One region of the Oceanicaulis sp. genome, then DNA from elsewhere that is predicted to be linked to it. Evidence: predicted binding sites of a transcription regulator. Region 1 holds the regulator's gene; each other region holds the start of a gene.
The links. The regulator LexA, encoded in region 1, represses DNA repair genes until DNA is damaged. The targets are predictions, from matches to a motif close to ATGTTCCNCTTGTGTTCC.
Positions count from the first base shown of each region.

Region 2: dnaE (DNA polymerase III subunit alpha) is a predicted target of LexA. The motif match lies at 4,162-4,179, and genes of this name have one in related genera.
Region 3: recA (recombinase RecA) is a predicted target of LexA. The motif match lies at 2,977-2,994, and genes of this name have one in related genera.
Region 4: ACQ66J_RS07435 (YifB family Mg chelatase-like AAA ATPase) is a predicted target of LexA. The motif match lies at 2,725-2,742, and genes of this name have one in related genera.

Region 1 covers NZ_OZ260073.1:3,018,821-3,024,379, forward strand. Annotated here, with positions in the region: gene trpE (anthranilate synthase component I) at 1-80, shown strand, start outside; gene ACQ66J_RS14650 (divergent polysaccharide deacetylase family protein) at 77-1,057, opposite strand; gene ACQ66J_RS14655 (anthranilate synthase component II) at 1,146-1,733, shown strand; gene trpD (anthranilate phosphoribosyltransferase) at 1,730-2,746, shown strand; gene trpC (indole-3-glycerol phosphate synthase TrpC) at 2,776-3,567, shown strand; gene lexA (transcriptional repressor LexA) at 3,652-4,329, shown strand; gene ACQ66J_RS14675 (2-hydroxychromene-2-carboxylate isomerase) at 4,393-5,067, shown strand; gene ACQ66J_RS14680 (ComEC/Rec2 family competence protein) at 5,069-5,559, opposite strand, start outside.
Region 2 covers NZ_OZ260073.1:19,536-25,094, forward strand. Annotated here, with positions in the region: gene rpsB (30S ribosomal protein S2) at 1-242, opposite strand, end outside; gene dnaE (DNA polymerase III subunit alpha) at 494-3,946, opposite strand; gene ACQ66J_RS00115 (ABC transporter ATP-binding protein) at 4,264-4,953, opposite strand; gene ACQ66J_RS00120 (lipoprotein-releasing ABC transporter permease subunit) at 4,946-5,559, opposite strand, start outside.
Region 3 covers NZ_OZ260073.1:461,680-467,238, forward strand. Annotated here, with positions in the region: gene alaS (alanine--tRNA ligase) at 1-1,650, opposite strand, end outside; gene recA (recombinase RecA) at 1,824-2,906, opposite strand; gene ACQ66J_RS02390 (ATP-binding protein) at 3,052-5,559, opposite strand, start outside.
Region 4 covers NZ_OZ260073.1:1,496,154-1,501,712, forward strand. Annotated here, with positions in the region: gene ACQ66J_RS07430 (response regulator) at 1-1,071, opposite strand, end outside; gene ACQ66J_RS07435 (YifB family Mg chelatase-like AAA ATPase) at 1,095-2,648, opposite strand; gene ACQ66J_RS07440 (BON domain-containing protein) at 2,850-3,458, opposite strand; gene ACQ66J_RS07445 (YraN family protein) at 3,556-3,966, opposite strand; gene ACQ66J_RS07450 (penicillin-binding protein activator) at 4,054-5,523, shown strand; gene hemW (radical SAM family heme chaperone HemW) at 5,520-5,559, opposite strand, start outside.

The sequences.
Region 1 (5,559 bases):
CGGAATCTGAGCATCAGGAGACGGTGAACAAGGCGCGCGCCTTGTTCCGCGCCGCCGCCGAAGCCTGGCGTTTCGTCTAGCTGTCCACGGCTTGAGCCTGAACAGCGCCCAAGGCGCTAATCGTCACCAGCTCCACCCCCACAGCGTCCGCTCGGCGCGACAGATCCGCCAGCACCGCAAGCGTTTCAGGCCGCGGATGACCGATGGCGATCGCCTGCCCGTTCTGCAGCGCCAGCGCCAGCGCCTGGTTGAGCTGCACGCTCACTGACGCTTCATCGGGCACATGATCAAGAAACACATCCCGCGTCATCGCTGTCAGACCCGCAGCCCGCGCCGCCGAGGCCGCTTGCGAGCGCGGATGGGTCAGCGAATCCACGAACAGCATTGAGCGGGGCAAACCGCTTGTTGAGAACATCGCGTCCATGGCGCGCCGGTCTGATGTCAGACGGCTGCCCATATGGTTGTTGAACCCCACAGCGCCCGGAACGCGCGAAAACGCCCAAGTCATGCGAGACGCCATTTCGGACGGGCTTTGAAATTCGGTCAGCGCATGCGGTCCGGGGTCTTCCACGCCCACCGGCTCCATCGGCAAATGCACGAACACTTCTCGCCCAGCCTCAGCAGCTTCACGGGCGATGACCGACGCCGCCTCCGCATAGGGCAGGATGGACAAGGTCACGGGCGCATCCAGAGCGATCAGACGCCGGGCCGCCATGACATCCAGACCCACATCATCAATGATGACCGCTAATTGCGGACGCCGTGGCGTTACTATTGACGCCGAATGTGTGGGATGAACGGGCTCGGACGGGATCACTGACGGCTCAGCCCCGACAGTCTCACGCATTGTCTCGATACGGTCTGCCGCCTCCACCCGGATCACGCCCGGCCAGGACGAGGCGAGCTGACGGGAGTCGCGGTCAGCGGGCGCAGCGACGGCGCGCGCCTCGGCCTCACCGCTGTTGGCGCCCAGATTATAGGCGAGCGCCGCCACCAGCATGAAACCGGCGGCCAGGGCCGAGCCCAGATGCGGCGCATATGAAGCAGTACGGATCATCCGTGTCTATTTACAGCGAGTCGCGGTTGGCGGCGCGGGTCGCCTTGCTTAAGTTCCACATCAGTTTCACAGATGCCGCGAGCCCCCCATGCTGTTGATCATCGACAATTATGACAGCTTCACCTTCAACCTGGTCCATTACGTCCAGGAGCTGGGCGCGCCGACCCGCGTCATCCGCAATGACGCGATGAGCGCAGATGAGGCCTTGGCGCTCAACCCGCAAGGCGTTCTGATCAGCCCCGGCCCTTGTGATCCGGACCGGGCGGGCATCTGCCTGGACCTGATCCGAAACGCGCCGGAAGACCTGCCGATCTTCGGCGTCTGCCTGGGCTTTCAATCGATCGGTCAGGTGTTTGGCGGCGAGGTCGTTCAGGCCAAAGCGATCATGCATGGCAAGACCAGCCCGATCCGCCATGACGGCACAGGCGTCTTCGCCGACCTGCCCTCGCCCTATCAGGCCACGCGCTATCATTCGCTGGCGGTGGATCTGCCCGACGGCACGGACCTGGTCGCCAACGCCCATACCGAAGACGGCGAGATCATGGGATTGATGCACAAGACCCGCCCCATTCATGGCGTTCAGTTTCACCCTGAATCCATCGCATCCGAGCACGGTCATGCGCTGATCGGCAATTTCCTGCGGCTGGCAGGTCTGACCACAGAGCAAGCGGCATGAACCGCATGCGCCCCGCCATTCAGGCTCTAGCCCAGGGTCAGGAACCCGATGAGACCGCGCTGGCTGACGCCTTTGACGCCCTGATGGAGGGTCAGGCCGATCCCGTCGAGATCGGCGGGTTTCTGTTGGCGTTGACCGCTTTGGGGGAAAGCCCGCAAGCGCTGATGATCGGCGCAAAGGCCATGCGCGCCCGCATGACGCCGGTGAACGCGCCTGAGACCGCGATCGACACCTGCGGCACTGGCGGCGATGCGCGCGGCACCTGGAACATCTCGACCGCCGCCGCTGTCGTGGCTGCAGGCGCAGGCGCGGTCGTCGCCAAACATGGCAACAAGGCCGCCTCTTCCAAATCAGGCTCTGCGGAAGTGCTGGAAAGCCTGGGCGTGAACCTGTTCGCCAGCCCTGATCAGGTCAAAGCCGCATTGGACCAGGCGCGCGTAGGCTTTTTGTTCGCCCAGGCTCATCATGGCGCCGTGCGTCATGTGGGACCGGCGCGCAAGACGCTGGGCGTGCGGACGATTTTCAACCTGCTGGGTCCGCTATCAAACCCGGCCGGCGCGAAACGTCAGCTCTTGGGCGTGTTTGACCGCAAATGGCTGGTCCCTATGGCCGAAGCCTTGCGCGGGCTGGGCGCAGACGCCGCCATGATCGTGCATGGCGAGGACGGGCTGGACGAGATCACCACCACCGGCGTCAGCTATGTGGCCGAACTGACGCCAGACGGCGCCATCCGTGAATACGAGATCACGCCCGAGGATGCGGGCCTGCAGCGCGCTGCGCTCGACGATCTCAAGGGCGGGGACCCTGAAGAAAACGCTCAGGCGATCCGTGACCTTCTGAAAGGCGCGCAGGGCCCCTATCGCGATATTGTCCTGATCAACGCCGCCGCCGCGCTAAAGCTCGCAGGCTTGGCGGGTGATCTGAAAACCGGCGCTGAACTGGCTGGCGCCGCGATTGATGACGGCCGCGCACAGTCCGCTCTCGACGCCCTTGTCAAAGCCAGCAACGCCTAAGCGACTGCACCTTAAAGAGAATACGCCCAATGAGCGACGTCCTGAACCGAATTGAAGCCTATAAGCGCGCCGATATCGCCAAGCGCAAGGCCGCGCTCCCGTATGAAGCGGTCTGCGAACGCGCCCAGGATGCGAGCCCGGTCCGCGGCTTCAAGGCAGCGCTCGAGCGTGATGCGGCAGAGCATGGCCTCAGCCTGATCGCGGAAGTGAAGAAAGCAAGCCCTTCCAAGGGCCTGATCCGCGCCGACTTCAACCCGCCCGTCCTGGCCAAAGCCTATGAAGACGGAGGCGCGAGCTGCCTGTCCGTTCTCACCGATGAACCCAGCTTTCAAGGCCATGACGATTATCTGGTCGCAGCGCGCGCTGCGGTGTCCCTGCCCGTCCTGCGCAAGGATTTTCTCTACGATCCCTGGCAGGTCGCCGAATCGCGCGCGCTGGGCGCGGATTGCATCCTGGTGATTCTCGCCAGCGTGGACGATGCGCTCGCCGCCGCGCTGATCGAGGAAGCCTCTAAATGGGGCATGGATGCGCTGGTCGAAGTGCATGACGCTGATGAAATGAGACGCGCTCTGGCCCTTCCCAGCCCGCTTGTTGGGGTGAACAACCGCAATCTGCGTACATTCGAAACTACACTGGAAACCACTGAAACTCTTGCCCCTATGGTGGGTGATGACAGGCTTTTGGTGGCGGAAAGCGGCATCTTCACCCGTGACGACGCCGTCAGATTGCAGCACGCTGGCGCCAAGTCCCTGCTCGTGGGTGAAAGCCTGATGCGGCAGGACGATGTCACCGCAGCGACGCGGACCCTTATGGGGCTCTGAACGCGTCCTAGCTTCACTTGACGTTAAGACGGAACATGCATAGAACACTTTTAGTAGGTTTCTATTTTGTTCCAAGGGGCGATTATGCTGACCAAAAAGCAGCACGAGCTTTTGCTCTACATCAACAAGCGCTTGTCTGAAGACGGCGTGTCGCCTTCCTTTGACGAAATGAAAGAAGCGCTCAACCTCGCGTCCAAGTCCGGCGTCCACCGCTTGGTCAGCGCTTTGGAAGAACGTGGCTTCATCCGGCGCCTGGCGCACCGGGCGCGAGCGCTCGAGGTGCTGAAACTGCCGCAAACCGGCGCGCCCGCGTCGGCCCCCGCCTCCAACGTCGTCAGTGCGTCCTTCGGAGCCTCCCCAAATCCTGAAACGAGCGACAGCCTGGACGTGCCGGTTCTGGGACGCATAGCCGCCGGCGTGCCGATCGAGGCGATCCAGCACGAAACCGACCGTTTGGCCGTGCCCGCAAACATGATTTCCGGCGGCGAACATTTCGCTCTGGAAGTCCATGGCGATTCCATGATCGAAGCCGGCATCCTTGACGGCGATCTGGTGGTCATCAAACGCGGCGACACCGCCAATACAGGCGATATCGTGGTCGCGCTCGTCCATGATGAAGAAGCCACGCTGAAAAAACTGCGCAAAAAGGGCGGCTCCATCGCTCTGGAAGCGGCGAACCCGGCTTACGAAACCCGCATTTTCGGCCCGAACGAGGTCAAGGTGCAAGGACGCCTGGTCGGCTTGATCCGGCGCTATCACTAGGCGCACCGCCAAGAGCGGTTTAGTCTGCGCGTCAGGGATTTACCCAATCAGGACGACGCAGACATGACAGACCAGACCGCGCTCAGCTTTGACCTGTATTGGTCATTTCGCAGCCCTTACAGCTATATCGTCGCGCAGCGCCTGCTGGCGTTACGCGACCAATACGGCTTCACGGTCAATGTCCGTATCGTGCGGCCGCTGGCGGTGCGCAGTCCTGAATTCTTTGAAGAACGCGATTCGCGCTGGATCCACTATGTGCTCATTGATGTGGCGCGGGAGGCGGAACGCCTGGGTCTGCCCATCAGCGCCCCATCGCCCGACCCGATCGCTCAGGATCTAAGCACCTTGAAGATCGCCCCTGAACAGCCGCGCATCACCTACCTCAACCGGCTCGGCGTTCTGGCGACACAATCTGGCGACGGCCTGGCGTATATCGCCGCCGCCAGCCGGCGCATCTGGGGCGGCGCCAGCGCGGGCTATGAAACACCCTGGACTGATGACGGCGCGCTGGATGAAGCCGCTCACAAAGCCGGCCTGGACCCCGACTGGCTCAGTGCGGAAGCGGACGCCCAATCCGACCAGATCGACGCGCAGATCCTAGAGAACGAAGCCAATCAGGATGCGGCTGGCCATTGGGGCGTGCCGCTGATGGTGTTTAACGGCGAGCCCTTCTTTGGTCAGGATCGCATCGACGCCCTGCTCTGGCGCATGGCGCAATCGGGGTTGAAGCTTCAATAAGCTAGCTGCCCTGCGCCCCGCCCCATAAACGACCCTGCCGGGCTTGCTCGGCGCTGCGCATGCGCACCACTCGGCCCTCATGCACCCAGAATTCGAGCCCGCCCAGCTCGGCGCGCGCCTCGTCATCTAACAGCAAGGCTGCACAGCGGCGCTTGCGCCAGGCGGAAACGACCCCGTCAAAAACGATCAGATCCGCCCGGCCACAATCCTCCACCAGCGCCTCGGGATTATCGGTGACGGCCAGTAGCAAGCCCTCAGCGGTGCGCCCGGTGCAGCCCAGAGCGTCGCATGCCAGCGCGGAGCGTTCCGGGCGATAGCTCGCTCCGGTGCGTTGCAGGAAGACGCGCGCATCAAACCGGCCCCGCCTGCGGTCTGTCACGGTGAACGCGTCGCCCGCCCCCTCAAACCGCGCCAGCACCACGCCGCCATCCGTGATCATCATCTGGGGCGGCGCCTGCACCATGAACAACGCCAGGGCCGCGCAAACCAGCA
Region 2 (5,559 bases), 3.0 Mb from region 1:
GGCTCGGCGGCCTGGCGCTTGGTGCCCACGAACAGAACGCGACCGCCTTTGGCGGCGACTTCACGCACTTTCACCAGAGCCTGGTGCAGAAGCGGAACGGTTTGCGACAGGTCCAGAATGTGGATGTTGGCGCGTTCGCCGAAGATGTAGTCTTTCATCTTCGGGTTCCAGCGGTGGGTCTGGTGGCCGAAGTGACAGCCGGCTTCGAGCAGCTGGCGCATGGAGAATTCAGGAAGAGCCATAATTTTAGGTCCTTTTTCCGGTTGGCCTCCGCGGAGCGGAGCCGCTCGCCTCACCCTTCATCCAAGTGGACATCAGGCACGACTTGCGACACCGGAGCGACTTTTCACCTGAAAAGCCGAAGCTCCGCGTGCGGGATCGGGCGCGCTTATACGAGCCGCAGCTCAAAGCTGCAAGCCATCAGATCGGACTTTCCGCCTCTGGAGCCCGCCTGAACTGACATTTATGACGCCAGAACGGCTTGATGCGCGCCTTACAGCGTTTCCACCTCCAAAACGCCAGCGACCGCCTTCACCGCCGCGCGGGCGGCCGGGTCGACAGCATGACGCCCCGGCAGGCGCACTTCCGCCAGACGTCCGTCTGACAAAGGCACGATCAGATGGATGGAGCCTTTCACAGCACCCTCCCGGCCATCGGCCCGGTCGATACGCTTTCGCAAGGGCTCGAGCGCGCCAGATTGCCCCAGACGGATCTTGAGCCCCTGACCAATATGTTCCGCCGCAAAGGGGTCGATGGTGTCGGCGCCATCAATGATCAGCCGAAGCCCTTCATCCTGCGCCTCGATCTTGGCGTTCACCAGCACCGACGCACCCGGTTCGATCACTTCACGGATCTCGCGCAAGACCTTGGGCGGAACCAGCGCCTCAAACTCGCCCGAAGGGTCTGAAAGCGTGACAAAGGCGAATTTCTCGCCCGACCGCTGTGACACCTTTTCCTGACGGCGGCGCACCACGGCGGCGAGCCGCGCAGCGCGGGCGCCCTCGGCGGCCTTGGACGGCAGGTCTGCAAAGACCACCACGCCGCGTCGGGCCAGGGCCGGCATCATGTCATCAAGCGGGTGGCCGGACAGGTAAAAGCCGATGGCGGCGAGCTCTTCATCCAGCCGCCGCACCGGATCCCAAGGCTCAGGGTCAGGCAGATTGGGGCGCTCGAGTTTAGCGCCGCCGGACTCCCCGCCCCCGCCAAACAAGGACGCTTGCGCGCTGTCGCGTTCGGACTGGGCGTTCTGGGATACGGACAACAGCATTTCAGCGGACGCCAGCGCCTTGGCGCGATCGGGCTCCAAGGTGTCGAACGCGCCGGCGCGCGCGAGGTTTTCAAACGCGCGCTTGTTCACCTGGCGCGGATCCACGCGTTCGGCGAAATCAAACACATCCTTGTAAGGCCCGCCCGTCCGGCGCACCTCAGCCACATGCTCCATCGCCGAATAACCCACATTGCGGATGGCGCCGAGCGCATAACGGATCTTGCCTTCCTCAAGAGCGAAGTCCGCCTCGGACGCGTTCACATCCGGCGGCAAGACCTCAAGACCGATGCGTTTGGATTCTTGGAAGAAAACAGCGAGCTTCTCGGTGTTGGCGCTATCAAGGCTCATCAGGCCGGCCATGAAGGCGGCGGGGTGATTGGCTTTCAGCCACCCCGTTTGATAAGCGATCAGGGCGTAGGCGGCGGCGTGGGATTTGTTAAAGCCATAGCCGGCGAACTCGGCCACCAGGTCGAAGATGTAATTGGCCTTGTCCTTGGACACGCCGCGCTTTTCCGCCCCTTCATTGAAGCGCACACGCTGCTTGTCCATCTCCTCCTTCTTCTTCTTGCCCATGGCGCGGCGAAGAAGGTCGGCCTCTCCTAGAGAATAGCCGGACAGGATCTGGGCGATCTGCATCACCTGTTCCTGGTAGATGATGACCCCGTAGGTCTCTTTCAGGACAGGCTCGAGATCGGTGTGCAGGTAATCGGGTTTCTTGCGCCCGAATTTGCGATCCACATAGACGTCGATATTCTTCATCGGGCCCGGCCGATAAAGCGAGATCAGCGCGATGATGTCTTCAATACTGTCAGGCTTGAGCTTGCGCAGCGTGTCGCGCATGCCCGTACTTTCAAGCTGGAACACGCCGATGGAGGATCCCGCGCCCAGAAGCTCGTAGGTTGCGGGATCTTCCAGACTGATCGCGTCCATGTCCGGACGCGCCAGCCCCGCGCTTTCAATATAACTCAGCGCCCGCGCGATCACGGTGAGGGTTTTCAGACCCAGAAAGTCAAACTTCACAAGGCCCGCAGGCTCCACCCATTTCATGTTGAACTGGGTGGCCGGGAGGTCCGAGCGCGGATCTTGATAGAGCGGGACCAGATCCGTCAGCGGCCGGTCGCCGATCACCACGCCGGCGGCGTGGGTGGAGGCGTTTCTGAACAAGCCCTCCAATTGCAAGGCCACAGTGATCAGCTGATCGACCATGTCGTCGGTGCGCTGCATCTCCTGTAATTTGGGCTCGGTCTTCACCGCTTCCGCCAAGGTGACGGGCTGGGCGGGATTGTTGGGCACCTGCTTGGCGATCCGGTCCACCAGCCCGAACGGCAATTGCAGCACCCGGCCCACATCGCGCACCACGGCGCGCGCCTGCAAGGTGCCGAAGGTGATGATCTGCGCCACCCGGTCCTGGCCATACCGCTCTTGCACATACCGGATCACCTCGCCGCGGCGATCCTGGCAAAAGTCCACGTCAAAGTCAGGCATGGAGACGCGCTCAGGGTTCAAGAAGCGCTCAAACAGCAGGCCGAACCGAAGCGGATCAAGGTTGGTGATGGTCAGCGCCCAGGCGACAAGCGAGCCTGCGCCCGACCCCCGCCCTGGCCCCACAGGAATATCCTGGGATTTCGCCCATTGGATAAAGTCAGACACGATCAGGAAGTAGCCCGGAAACCCCATGCGCTCGATGACGCCGAGCTCATAATCCAGCCGTTCGAAATACGCCTCTCGCGTATCGGCCATTTCGATTTTTGAGAGCCGGTCCTCCAGGCCCTCAGTCGCACGGGCGCGCAATTCTTCGGCCTCGTTGCGATCGCCTTGAGTGGGAAAGCGCGGCAGGATCGGTTTGGAGGTACGCGGCCGGAAGGAGCAGCGTTTGGCGATCTCAAGCGTATTGGAGATCGCTTCAGGCAGATCAGAGAACCGCTCCGCCATGGCTGCGCCGGATTTGAAATCATGCTCGGCGGTCAGCTTGCGCCGGTCATCCATGCTGACATAGGCGCCTTCGGAGATGCACAGCAACGCATCATGGGCCTGATAAAATTCAGGCTTGGAGAAATGCGGCTCGTTCGTCGCCACCAGCGGCAGATCAAGATCATACGCCTGATCGACAAGCCAGGATTCGGCGATGACGTCATCGGAGCGACCATGGCGCTGAAGCTCGAGATACAACCGGTCCGGAAAACTCGCGCGCAGACGATCCAGAAGGGCCTGCGCCTGCCCGTCCCGGCCTGTGCAAAGAAAGCGGTTCAGCGCACCGTCAAACCCGCCGGTCAGACAGATCAGGCCTTCACTGAGCTCAAGCACCTTTTCGATCGGCACATGAGGCTCATCGGTGGCGGCGACGTCGAGATACGCCGCCGAAGACAGCTTCATCAGATTGGCGTAGCCCGCTTGGGATTGCGCCAGTAAAACCAGCGTGCCGTCAGGCTTCGCCCGCTCGCCCGGACGCGGCGCCTCGACCTGAACAGACAGCGTCACGCCGGTGATCGGCTGGACGCCCTCGCCCGAGAGGACTTCAGAAAATTCGAGCGCGCCAAACAGATTGTTGGAATCGGTGATCGCCGCCGCCGGCATGGAGAAGGTCTTGCACAGCGCCGCCGTCTCCTTGATCCGGATCGCCCCCTCCAGCAAGGAGTATGGCGACCGGACGCGTAAATGGACGAAGGGGGCATCGCTCACGACGGGCGCTCCAGATCTGGCGGACTCACCTCTTCATTCTAGCGCCCGCCCGGCGCCGAGGTCAGCCTGCGATTGCGGCGGACAGGCTCAGAGCCACAGCGATGAAGCCGACGATGACTGCGGCGGACGTCATATCTTCAATCAGGTTACGCATGGGGACAACTCCTTGATCAGCTGCACTTAACAGCAGCTATTCCTGTTTTGTTCCATTGCATATTTTCTGCTTTTGTTCCGCCCGTCAAGCAGATTTTGATTCGAATTGAAAAGCTGCGGAAAACCCGCAACTTAGAACATTTGAAGAACAGTTTTTGGGCGTGTCAGGCGCTCGTGAACGGGACCACGCGGCCGCGGTCCAGAGTCACCACGCGATCCATGCGCGAGGCCAGCTCGTGATTGTGCGTGGCGATCAACGCCGCCGCCCCGGCCCCGCGACACGCATGCGCGAGCGCTTCAAACACCTGATCGGACGTCGCGGGATCAAGATTGCCCGTAGGCTCGTCCGCCAGCAGAATGCGTGGCTCGTTCACCAGAGCGCGCGCAATCGCGACCCGCTGCTGTTCGCCGCCGGACAATTGTCCCGGGCGGTGGCGCAAGCGCCCGCCCAATCCCAAAGCCGTCAGCTGGGCCTCTGCCGCTTCACGCGCGATCTTGTGGCTGGCTCCAGAGATCATGCGCGGCAAGGCGACATTATCCAGAGCGTCCAATTCAGGCAGCAGGTGGTGAAATTGATAGACGAACCCCACTTCGCGGCGACGCAAGGCCGTACGCTCGCCCTCAGACAGCGCCAGCCCGTTCTGCCCGCCGATCCAGACTTCGCCGGCATTGGGCGCTTCAAGTAGCGCCGCCGCGTGAAGCAGCGAGGATTTGCCTGAGCCAGACGGCCCCACCAGCCCCACAAGCTCGCCAGGATTGAGGTCGAGATCGGCGTCGGTGAGAACCTCGAGCCGCTCGCCTTCGGTTTCATAAATGCGTGTGATGGCCCGCAGGCAGAGCGCTGGCTTACTCATAACGCAGCGCCTCCACAGGATCGATGCGGCCCGCGCGCCAGGACGGCGCCAAGGTCGCCACGAGGGACGCGAAAACACCCCAGAAAGACACGAACGCCACCTCGCCCCAATCGAGCCGCGCCGGCAGACGATAGAGCGAATAAACGCTCGGGTCGAAGACATTGACGCCGCTGACCCAGGACACGAAATCCTGCAAAGGCCCGATGCCGATCACCGCCAGCAGCCCCAGAGCAATGCCGGCCAGCGTGCCCAGCACGCCCACCGCCGCCCCGGCGATGAGGAAAATGCGCATGATCGCGCCCTGACTGGCGCCCATGGTGCGCAAAATGGCGATGTCGCGGGTCTTGTTCTTCACCAGCATGACGAGGCCGGAAATGATGTTCATCGCCGCGATCAGCACGATGGCCGACAGGATCAGCCGCATGGCGACCCGCTCGACCTGCAGCGCGTTCCAGAACGCCTGGTTCTGTCGCCGCCAGTCAAACATGACGCTGCCCTCAGGCGCGATGGCGCGAATGGCCTCAATTACCGGCTCGGGCGCATCAGGATTGGCGATCCGCACATCGATATAATCGCCCTGGGCGGGCCGGTTGAAAAACAGCGCCG
Region 3 (5,559 bases), 2.6 Mb from region 1:
GGCTGCTGAGTCGCCGAGCTTGATCGCCCCGCGCTCCAGAACGCCGATATGGGCGTAGATCTCGCCCGCGCGTTTTTGCACATCGGTGACAGTGAACACGGCGCCAGTGTCGAAATTGATGACGCCCGCATCGCCGATCTGACCGCCGCCTTCGGCATAGAAGGGCGTGGATTTGAAGATCAGCTCGGCGCCTGCGCCTTCTTTAAGGTCAGACTGCTCCGCCCCGTCCGCCACGATCGCGGTGAGCTCGGATTGGCCGTCATGGCTTTGATAGCCGGTGAACTCAGTCGCGCCGAGGCGGTCGCGAACCGCGAACCACAGCGCTTCGGGCGCGGCCTGGCCCGACCCGCTCCAGCTGGCGCGGGCGTCAGAGCGCTGGCGCTCCATGGCGGCGTCAAACCCGGCCTGGTCCACGCTCAGCCCGCGCGTGCGCAGCGCGTCTTCGGTCAGGTCCAGCGGGAAGCCGTACGTGTCATAAAGCTTGAACGCGGTTTCGCCCGGCAAAGCGTCGCCTTCTTTAAGGTCGGCGGTCGCCTCTTCCAGAAGCGTCAGGCCGCGGCCCAGCGTGCGCTGGAAGCGTTCTTCCTCGCCGCGCAAAGTCTCCTCGATCGCCGGCAAGGCGCGCGGCAGCTCGGGGAAGGCCTCGCCCATCTCGTCTGACAGGGTTTTCGCCAGACCGAACAGAACCGGCTCATTGGCGCCCAGAAGGTGCGCATGGCGCATGGCGCGGCGCATGATCCGGCGCAGCACATAGCCCCGTCCTTCATTGGACGGCGTCACGCCGTCCGCGATCAGGAAGGAGGTGGAGCGCAAATGGTCGGCGATGACCCGATGGCTCGCCAGCGCATCGCCCTCGGCCTTCACCTTGAGCGCCTCTTCAGAGGCGCTGATCAGGGTTTTGAACAAGTCCACATCGTAATTGTTGTGAACGCCCTGCAACACCGCTGCGATACGCTCAAGCCCCATGCCGGTATCGATGGAGGGCTTGGGCAGGTTGATGCGCTCACCGCCTGGCTGCTGTTCATACTGCATGAACACCAGGTTCCAGATCTCGATAAAGCGATCGCCATCCTCCTCCGGCGTGCCTGGAGGGCCGCCCCAGATGTCCGGGCCGTGATCAAAGAAGATTTCCGAACACGGACCACAGGGACCGGTGTCGCCCATGGACCAGAAATTGTCCGAGGTGGAGATGCGGATGATCTTCTCGTCAGGCAGGCCCGCAATCTTGCGCCAGAGCGCCGCCGCTTCTTCATCTTCTGAATAGACCGTGACCAGGAGCTTGTCCTTGGGCAGGGCGAATTCGCGGGTCACCATAGTCCAGGCGAACTCGATCGCCTGTTCCTTGAAATAGTCGCCGAAGGAAAAGTTTCCCAGCATTTCAAAGAACGTATGGTGGCGCGCCGTATAGCCCACATTATCAAGGTCATTGTGCTTGCCGCCGGCGCGCACGCATTTCTGCGAGCTTGTGGCGCGCGAATAGTCGCGGCGTTCCGCACCGGTGAAGACGTTCTTGAACGGCACCATCCCGGCGTTCACAAACAGCAAGGTCGGGTCGTCCTGCGGCACGAGCGGCGCGGACTGAACGATCTCATGGCCTTCTTTGCCAAAGAAATCGAGAAACTGGCGGCGAATATCGCGCAAGGCTGTCATATATGCACTCCGGGCGCTGGCGCGCGGCGTTGAGAGGGGGGTCGCCCGCTCTGGCGGCGACCTTTGGGTGTCTGTTCACCCCCATATACGAACGGGCGCCCGGCAAAGCCAAGCGCCCGTTGTAGATTCATCACCGTTTTGGCGGTGAAGGATGCGGTCAGGCCCGTCTGAGACTAGCCCGTCGCCTCATCGTCCAGATCATCACCCTCGCCCGGGCCCACCAGCAGCTCGTCCGCGATCAGGCCTGCATTCTTGCGCACCTGAGCTTCGATCTTGTCGGCCATTTCGGGATGGTCGAGCAGGAATTGGCGCGCATTCTCGCGCCCCTGCCCGATGCGTTCGGAGTCGTGCGAATACCACGAGCCCGATTTTTCGATGATATTGCCCTTCACGCCCAGATCGAGCAGTTCGCCGGTCTTGGAAATGCCTTCGCCATACAAGATGTCGAACTCCACCTCGCGGAAGGGCGGCGCCACCTTGTTCTTGACCACTTTGACGCGGGTCTGGTTGCCGATCACTTCGTCGCGGTTTTTCAGCGCGCCGATGCGGCGGATGTCCAGGCGCACGGTGGAGTAGAATTTCAGCGCATTGCCGCCGGTCGTGGTTTCAGGGCTGCCGAACATCACGCCGATCTTCATGCGGATCTGGTTGATGAAAATCACCAGGCATTTTGATTTGGAGATGGAGCCGGTGAGCTTGCGCAGCGCCTGGCTCATCAGACGGGCCTGCAGGCCGGGCAGCGAGTCGCCCATATCGCCTTCAAGCTCGGCTCGCGGGGTCAAAGCCGCCACGGAGTCGATCACCAGAACGTCGATGGCGCCCGAGCGCACCAGCGTATCGGCGATTTCAAGCGCCTGTTCGCCGGTGTCAGGCTGGGAGACCAGAAGCTCGCCCACATCCACGCCCAGCTTGCGCGCATAGACCGGATCCAGCGCGTGCTCGGCGTCCACGAACGCCGCAACGCCGCCCGCTTTCTGCGCTTCGGCGACCGTGTGCAGCGCCAGCGTGGTTTTACCCGAGCTTTCCGGGCCGTAGATCTCCACGATCCGGCCCTTGGGCAGGCCGCCCACGCCCAATGCGATATCCAGGCCCAGAGAGCCGGTGGAAATCGCCTGAATGTCTTGGTCCGGCTTGGAGCCCAGCTTCATCACCGAGCCTTTGCCGAAGGCGCGATCAATTTGAGTCAGGGCCGCTTCAAGCGCTTTTTGTTTATCCATGTCGCCGTCTTTCACCACGCGCAGATTTGACTGTGCCATCAGGTCGGCCCTCCTTATTTCACGCCCGACCGAGTCGAGCAATGAAGGTGACCGTACTTATTTTGTTCCCGGAACACAAGCGGAACATTTAGCGCGTGCGCCGCCCTCGCGACAGCTGAGCGCAATCAGCCGCTTAGCCTGAAGACTAGGCGCGTTGGCGCGCCGCCAGCTCCTGCTTCACCCGTTCAGCCAGCTGCTGGATGTCGAAGGGTTTGGGCAGGAAGGAAATCTCGAGATCATCAGACAGGGTGTCGGAGAATTCTTCCTTGGCGTAGCCGGAAATGAAGACGATTCGCGCGCTGCCCAGAAGATGCCGCGCCTCCTTGAGCAAGCCAGGGCCGTCGAGCCCGGGCATGACCACGTCTGAAATCAGAAGATCAAAGCTCTCCGGCTCATTCTCCAGAATCTCGAGCGCCTCTTCGCCGTCGCACGCTTCAACCACGTCATAGCCGCGGCGCACCAGCGTCTTGGCGGCGATGGCGCGCACCGCGTCTTCATCCTCCACAAACAGGATGCGTCCGCGCCCGGCGAGATCAGAGGGTTCAGGCTCGGCGGTCTTGGCCGCTTCCTCGCGGGCGAGCTCGGTTTCCTCTTCCTCGCTCGGCACATGGCCGGGCAGATAGATGTGGAAGGTCGTGCCCTTGCCCACTTCAGAATCCACAAACAGGAAACCGCCCGATTGCTTGACCACGCCATAAACCGTCGCCAGGCCCAGCCCGGTGCCCTGTCCGGCCTCCTTGGTGGTGAAAAACGGCTCGAAGATCTTCTTCAGCGTCGCCTCGTCCATGCCCGTGCCCGTGTCGGACACATGGATCGCGGCCCAGTCGCCATCCTTGGGATTGGGCGCGCCTGCGCGCGCGACGTCTTCGGCTGTGACCGCCTCGGTGACGATGGTCAGAACCCCGCCGCCTTGCGATTTCATCGCGTCGCGGGCGTTGGTGGCGAGGTTCACCAGAATATTGTCGATCTGGTTGCGGTCTGCGCGCACCAGCGGCAGATCGCGGCCATGCTTGATGTCGAGCCGAACCGTCTCTTCCAGGATCTGACCCAGCATGATCGAGCAATCCGACAAGACGTCAGAGACGTCAAAGACGGTGTTGCGGAAAGTCTGCTTGCGTGAGAACGCCAGAAGCTTGCGCACCAGCCCGGCCTGGCGGGTGACGGTGGAGTTGATCTGCTGCAAATCCTGATAGGACGGATCGCCCACCGGGTGCCGGTTCAGGAGCTCGCCCACATTCAGCCGGATCGCGGTGAGCATATTGTTGAAATCATGGGCCACGCCGCTGGCGAGCTGGCCGACCGCCTGCATCTTGCCGGCCTGGGCGACCTGTTGCTCCAGCGCTTTCCACGACGACACGTCCACCACATAGGCGACGCGCTTGCCATCGCGTGACGGCGACAGGAAAACCTGCACCGCGCGCTCGCCGTCCTCGCCCGCCTTCAGGCGCACTTCGCTGGGCTCGCCGCGCCCGGCCAGCGCCGACGCCAGCACATTGTCGATGCGGCCGTCATCGCCGAAATCAAACAGGTCTTCAAACTTCGCGCCCGGCACCGCGCCGCCGCCCGACAGTTTGAGCAAGGCGGGGTTGGCGTCTTCGATCACGGCGACCGCCGGATCGGCGTCGTCCAGACGCGCCACGCCAAACGGGGCGGTGGCGAACATTTCATCAAACGAGCCGCCTGCCAGGGAGCTGGCGACCAAAGACGCGTCTCCCGGCTCAGCCGCCGCCACGCCCGGAGGCGCGCCAGTGGCGGACAGCTCATAGACCACGGCGCGCGCCTTGGACGGGCGCTCATCGCTCCAGCTGACGCAGATCACCACCGGGCTTTCCTCGCCATCCATCCGTTTGAGACGTGCGTCGAGCCGGATCACCCCGTCCGCGCCCCGCGACTGGGCGAAGGCGTCGGCGGTGTCGCCTGTGGTGATGTCTTGTAATTTCAGCGCAGTGTCTTCGCCGACCCCGACCCAGCTACGCAAGGTGGCGTTGGCGGCCAGCACCCGGCCCTCGGCGTCAGCGGCGAACAGGCCGACCGGCGCATGATCGGTCCAGTCCGGCGCCATGTCTGCGTCCAGCGAGCCGTCATCGCGCAGCTCGGAGAAACGCCACAAGGTCGCGCCATCTTCCAGGGCCGAGATATCGGCGCTGTAGACCACGCTTTCGCCGCCGCCCAAAGGGATGCGGCCGACAATTTCGTGGGCCGTCTCACCCGCGCTCGCAGCCCGGTTGAGACGATAGACCGCCCCCGCGCCGGCGCCGCTGAACAGGCGCTCGGGAGCTGCGGGCGTCCCAGCGCTCTTCGCCCCGATCAGCGTGTCCGCAAGTTTGACATAGGCCGGATTCGCCCAAGCCACCCGGCCCTGCGCATCCGTGATAAGCACAGGGTCAGGCCAGAGCCCCATGGCGGTGGCCGCCGCGCCGCCCGCGCGCTTGCGCTCGCCGCCTTCAAGCAAGGAGCGCCCCGCGGTTTCCCCAGCCGCCAGCGCATACATCAAGAGCAGCGCGACCGAGGCGATGCCCGACAACAAGATAACGCCGTTCCAGCCCGCGCCTGCACCCGCAAAAATCGCCACAGCCGCAGCGGCCAGCGCGCCCAGGCTCGCCACCCAGAAGATCAGCCGGGTCAGGGGCCGGGTCAGCGACCCCTCGCCCGC
Region 4 (5,559 bases), 1.5 Mb from region 1:
GGTGCGACCGGCCAATGGGCGCTCGCTGGGCGGCGGCGCCAGGGCGGGGGCGGGAAAGCGCGTCCAGAACACCGCGCCCTGACCGGGTTCTGAGCTGACGCCCACATCCCCGTCCATGGCTTCGGTCAGGCGCTTGACCATGGCCAGGCCCAGCCCGGCGCCCGGCGTGGCGTTATGCTCCGCAGCGCCGCGTTCGAAATGTTTGAAAAGGCTTGATTGTTCGCTTTTGGCGATGCCGGGGCCCGTATCCTTGAAGGCGAGACTCAGCTCGCCCTCATGATAGCTCGCCTGCACCAGCACGCCGCCGGTTTCGGTGAACTTCACGGCGTTGCCGCCCAGATTGAACAGGATTTGCCGCAATCGGGCGGGATCGGCGCGAATTTCCGCCGGGACGTCTGCGCTGATGGCGTGGGCCAGGGCCAGACCTTTTTCCGCTGCGCGGGTGGCCAGGATTTCGCACGCATCTTCGATCAGGCTGCGCAAATCAACCGGCTCAGCCCTCAAGGTCAGGCGTCCGGCCTCCAGCCGTGACAGGTCCAGAATATCGTCGATCAGGTTCAGCGCATGCTGGGCGCTCGAGCGCACGGCTTCCAGATAGGCGGCTTGGTCAGGATGCAGGCCACTGTCTTTAAGCAGCGCCGCGGCCCCGAGCGCGCCTGATAACGGCGTGCGCAATTCATGGGTGACCGAGGCGAAAAAGACCGATTTACCCGCTGCCGCTTCGCTGGCTTCAGCACGCTCGCGGCGCTCGTCGCTGACATCGCGTCCGATGGCGACCGTCCCGCCCGTGTCCAGCGTGGTTTCCGACCACTCAATCCAGGCGGCGCCGGCGCGGGTGCGCATGGCGGCGTCATAGCGGCGGGCCTGACCGGGCGTGCTGGGGGCGGGAGCGACGGCGAACCAGCGCCCGATCCAGTCAGAGCGCGCGCCGCCAAATGCCTTGAGGAATGCGGCGTTGACCTCGGTCACGCGCCCTGATGAATCCCGTGCAAGCACCAGCTCCGCCATCGCGTCCAGAAGACTGCGCTGGGGATGGGGGTTTTCGGCGGCAGTGTCCCATTCACGCTCCATGAACCCTGTTTACGCGCCGCGCGTTAACGAAGCGTCGAAAGCGAGGGGGCGCTTTTCAGTGCGTTGGGAGTGGAGATCGCCTGCCCCTGCGTGGCGGCGCGCCGGGCGCTCAGCGCCTCGGCCACATGGATGCGGCGCACCTGTTCGCACTGATCAAGGTCGGCGAGGGTGCGCGCCACGCGCAGGACGCGGTGATAGCCGCGCGCGGTCAGCCCCATCGCCTCGCACGCCCGCAGCAGCAGCGCCCGCCCGGGTTCGTCCGGACTGGCGAATTGATCAAAGGCCTCCCCGCTCAAATGCGCGTTCAGCGCGCCCCGCTCGTTCTGGATGGCGCGGGCGGCGGCGACGCGCGCCGCAGCGTCCGCCGTGCCTTCAGGCGCAGGGGGCAAAGCCAGATCCGCCGGGGTGACGGGCGGTATGTCGATTTGCAGGTCGATCCGGTCCATCATCGGACCGGAGACGCGCGCCTGATAACTCTGGGCGCATTTGGGGCCGCGCGCGCAGGCCTGCCCGTTCTCGCCGGCCCAGCCGCAGCGGCACGGATTCATCGCCGCGATCAGTTGAAACCGGGCGGGATAGGTGATGCGGGCATTGGCGCGCGCGACCGCGATTTCTCCGGTTTCAAGCGGCTGGCGTAAACTGTCGAGCACCTGGGGATGAAATTCGGGCAATTCATCCAGAAACAGAACCCCGTGATGCGCGAGAGACGCCTCCCCGGGGCGGATGCGCGTGCCGCCGCCCACCATGGCCGCCATGGAGGCGGAATGGTGGGGGGCGCGAAACGGGCGATTGCGCGACAGGCGCCCCCGTTCCAGCAGACCCGCCACCGATTGCACCATCGACACTTCCAGCAATTCTGACGAGGTGAGGGGCGGCAACAGGCCCGGCGCGCGGGAGGCCAGCATGGATTTGCCGGCGCCGGGCGGTCCGACCATGAGGAGGTTGTGTCCGCCGGCGGCGGCGACTTCGAGCGCGCGCTTGGCGGTTTCCTGTCCGCGAACATCGCGCAAATCCCGGCACGGATCCGCTTCGATGAGATCGCCGGGCGCGGGCCGGGACAGCACCTGTCCGCCCTTGAAATGATTGACCAGCTGGATGAGTGAAGCCGGCGCCAGAATGGGCAGTTCGCCGCCCGCCCAGGCGGCTTCCGGCCCGCAGCTTTCCGGACAGATGAAGCCCAGATCCTTTTCCTGCGCCAGCATGGCGGCGGGCAGGGCGCCGGGCGAGGGCGACAATCCGCCATCAAGCCCTAGCTCGCCCATCACTAGATGCTCGGCGAGCATATCCACCGGCAAGACGCCCATGGCGGCCATCAGGCCCAGCGCGATGGGCAGATCGTAATGGGCGCCCTCCTTGGGGCGGTCGGCGGGCGCGAGATTGACGATCAGGCGCTTGGAGGGCAGTGACAGACCAACGGCGGCGAACGCGGCGCGGACACGTTCACGGCTTTCCGCGACCGCCTTGTCCGCCAGTCCCACAATCATGAAGTTCGGCATGCCGCCAGCGATCTGGACCTGAACATCCACCAGTCGCGCCTGTGCGCCGTCGAAAGCGGCGGAGTATGTGCGGATGCCCATGGCGCCCTCATTCAATGAACTTGATCAATCAAACAACACGGTTAACGCGAGTTATCCACATTGGCCGGAACAGAGTTGTTCAAAACAAGAACATTAATAGAATAAGTGACGTGACACGGTCAACCTGTCGGGGAAATTTTCTCTATAAAACGCGTTTTAGGCTATTCCCGCAACCCAAAAGTTAAGAGGTCTTAAGGCGGGTTAAGCGTCCGGTTCGCCAGCTAAATCACACGCTTGAGCTTGTTGCGCTCCACGTGCGGGCAAGTCCGGCGCCACATCAGGGGCCCGGGTCAGGACCACCACGCGTTCAACGCCTTCCACCAGGGCGGCGTGAGCGGCGGCGCGTTCGCTTTCCTGCGAGCTGCGCGCGAAGCCGAGCAGATAGACGACGCCGGAATGAGTCTCGATATTGAAATTGAGGCTGCGGATGGCGCTATCGGAGGCCAGTCGCGAGCGTACTTGCTGGGTGATCCAGCTGTCGCGTGTGGCGTTTGCGATGCCGCGACGCCCGCCCAGTTCGATCTGGTTGGAGACCGAGCGAACACTCTGCACGGACCAGGCGAGGCACTCGGCGTAAATCCGGTCTTCCGCACGCGGGGCGTGACCGGTGAGGAGTGCAACGCCTTCAGTGATCTCAACATCCACGCCATTAAGCGCATAGCCCTCGGCGCGCAGCATGGCTGATTTGAGCGAGACCGAAGCGTTGAAGTCATCGACCTGTCGCCCCACGGAGCGTCCGGGCTGAAGGGCGGCGCAGCTCGTCAGAGCCACAGTCGCAAGAACAAGAAGGACAATTCGGATCGAGGTCATGGGATTTGTCTTTCTGTGTGACACGCAGATGGTCAATTTAGGCGTGACGGGTGAGCATTGGGTTAACCAGGCGTTACCACCATCGCTGCCGCACAGGTCAGATCAGCCCGGCCAGATCGTCGGTCTCGATCATGAAGGCGCCTTTTATATGACGCGGCCAGCCCTGTTCGGGCCAGGCGATGACGTCAAAACGGGGCTGCAATGCAGCCAGCGCGCCATGTCGGCTGCGCCACAGACTGGCGGCGCGTAACAATCGACGTTTCTGATAGGGGGTGACCGCGATCAGCGCCGCGTCGAGACTGGCGCGATGCTTGACCTCGATAAAGGCCAGAACCTGTCCGCGCCGCGCCACCAGATCAAGCTCTCCCGCCGCGGTTCGGGCCCGTTGATCGAGAATTCGCCAACCTCTGAGCTGCAGCCAGAGCGCGCTCAGCGTTTCGCTGCGCCGTCCGCGGCGTTCGGCGTTCCGCCGGGCCTGTGTCATCAGCGCGTCACCCGCTGCGCGCATGCTTGCCCCTGACGCAGCCCGCGGTTAGCTTCAGCGCGGACAAGGGCGGCGTCGCAATGCGCCGGTCGGGGGGAAGAGGTGGCCGTCATGGTTGAAAACTGTACACCTGCAGCGGGCAAGACGCGAGTCGGCGCCGCGCTTGGGGCGCTTGGTGCTGCCCTTGTGCTCAGCGCTTGTACGGCCTCCGCGCCCAGTGCTCCGATCCAGACCGTGCCAGATCGCCCCGTGGTCGGTGCGCCGCCTGCGCCCGCAACGCTGCCGGTCGAACTGGCGGATCGTGGATACACGCCCGCCTTTCTGGAAGGTGAGCCTGATCTTGTGCGGGTGGCGCTTCTTTTGCCGTTCAGCGCGTCATCGTCTGCGGCCAGAAGCGAAGCGGCGCAATTGCTGCGCGCTGCAGAGCTGGCGGTGTTTGAACGCGGCGGACCCAATCTCGTTTTGTTGCCCAAGGATACGGCCGGTGACCCTGCAACGGCTCGCACCGCCGCTCAATCCGCCATTTCAGACGGCGCCGATCTGATCATCGGTCCCTTGTTCCAAGACGCCGTCGCTGAAGCCGGTCGCGCCGCCCGTGACGCAGGCGTGCCGATGCTCAGCCTGTCGTCTTCCAGCGCTGTGGCGGGTGATGGCGTCTATCAGCTGAGTTTCCCACCCGATGAAGAAGTGCGCCGGGTGACGGAATATGTGGGCGCGCTGGGCGCGACCCGTTTCGCGTTCATCGGCCCGGCCTCGGCTTATGGCCAGGTGACCCAGGCCGCTTACGCGGAAACCATTGAAGACTTGCTGGGTGACTTCCCGCTGCCTGAAACGGTGATGCTGGAAGAGCCGGTTTCTGACGAGGAAGACGCCGAAACCGTGATGGTCGAACGCACCTTCGACACCGGTCTGGTGGCCAGCCAGTTTTATGATGGCGGCGTATCGGCGATGACCGAAGCGGCGGCGCGTCTGGCGACAGTGGGTGTTGAAGAGCTCGATCCGGCGCAGGCGGCGGTGATGAGCGGGGCCAATTGGGCGCCGTCTCCGGGATCCGCCTTCCAGGTGGTGTTGCTGCCTGAAGGCGGTGATCAGCTACGCATGCTGGCGCCGGTGCTTTTGTATCAGGATATCGACCCGCTTCTGGTGAAGTTTGTCGGCACCGGCCAATGGCTCGACGACTCCTTGGCGCGGGAACCGGCGCTGGCGCATGGCTATTTCGCTGGCCCTGACCCAGAGGCCCGCACCCGCTTTGAACAGGTGTTTGAAGAGTATTATGGCGCCACGCCGTCTCGCCTTGCGGGGCTGGGCTATGACGCCGCATCGCTGGCGGCCTTGCTGGCTGAGGGCGGTTATGGCGCAGATCGTCTGACAGGCGCCGATGGATTTGTCGGCGTGGACGGATTGTTCCGATTCCGCGCTGACGGCACGATCGAGCGTGGCCTCGCCGTGTATACAGTCCGCGGCGGCGGGTTCCGGGTGCTCGATCCTGCGCCGGAACGTTTCGGCCCGGCTGAGATGTCTGATGATGACATGTCCGGCGCGGACATGATGGACAAGCCGGTCTCCGAACCGGCTTTCTAGGCGTCGAAATCCGGGATCAGCGCTTCGGCCGCATGG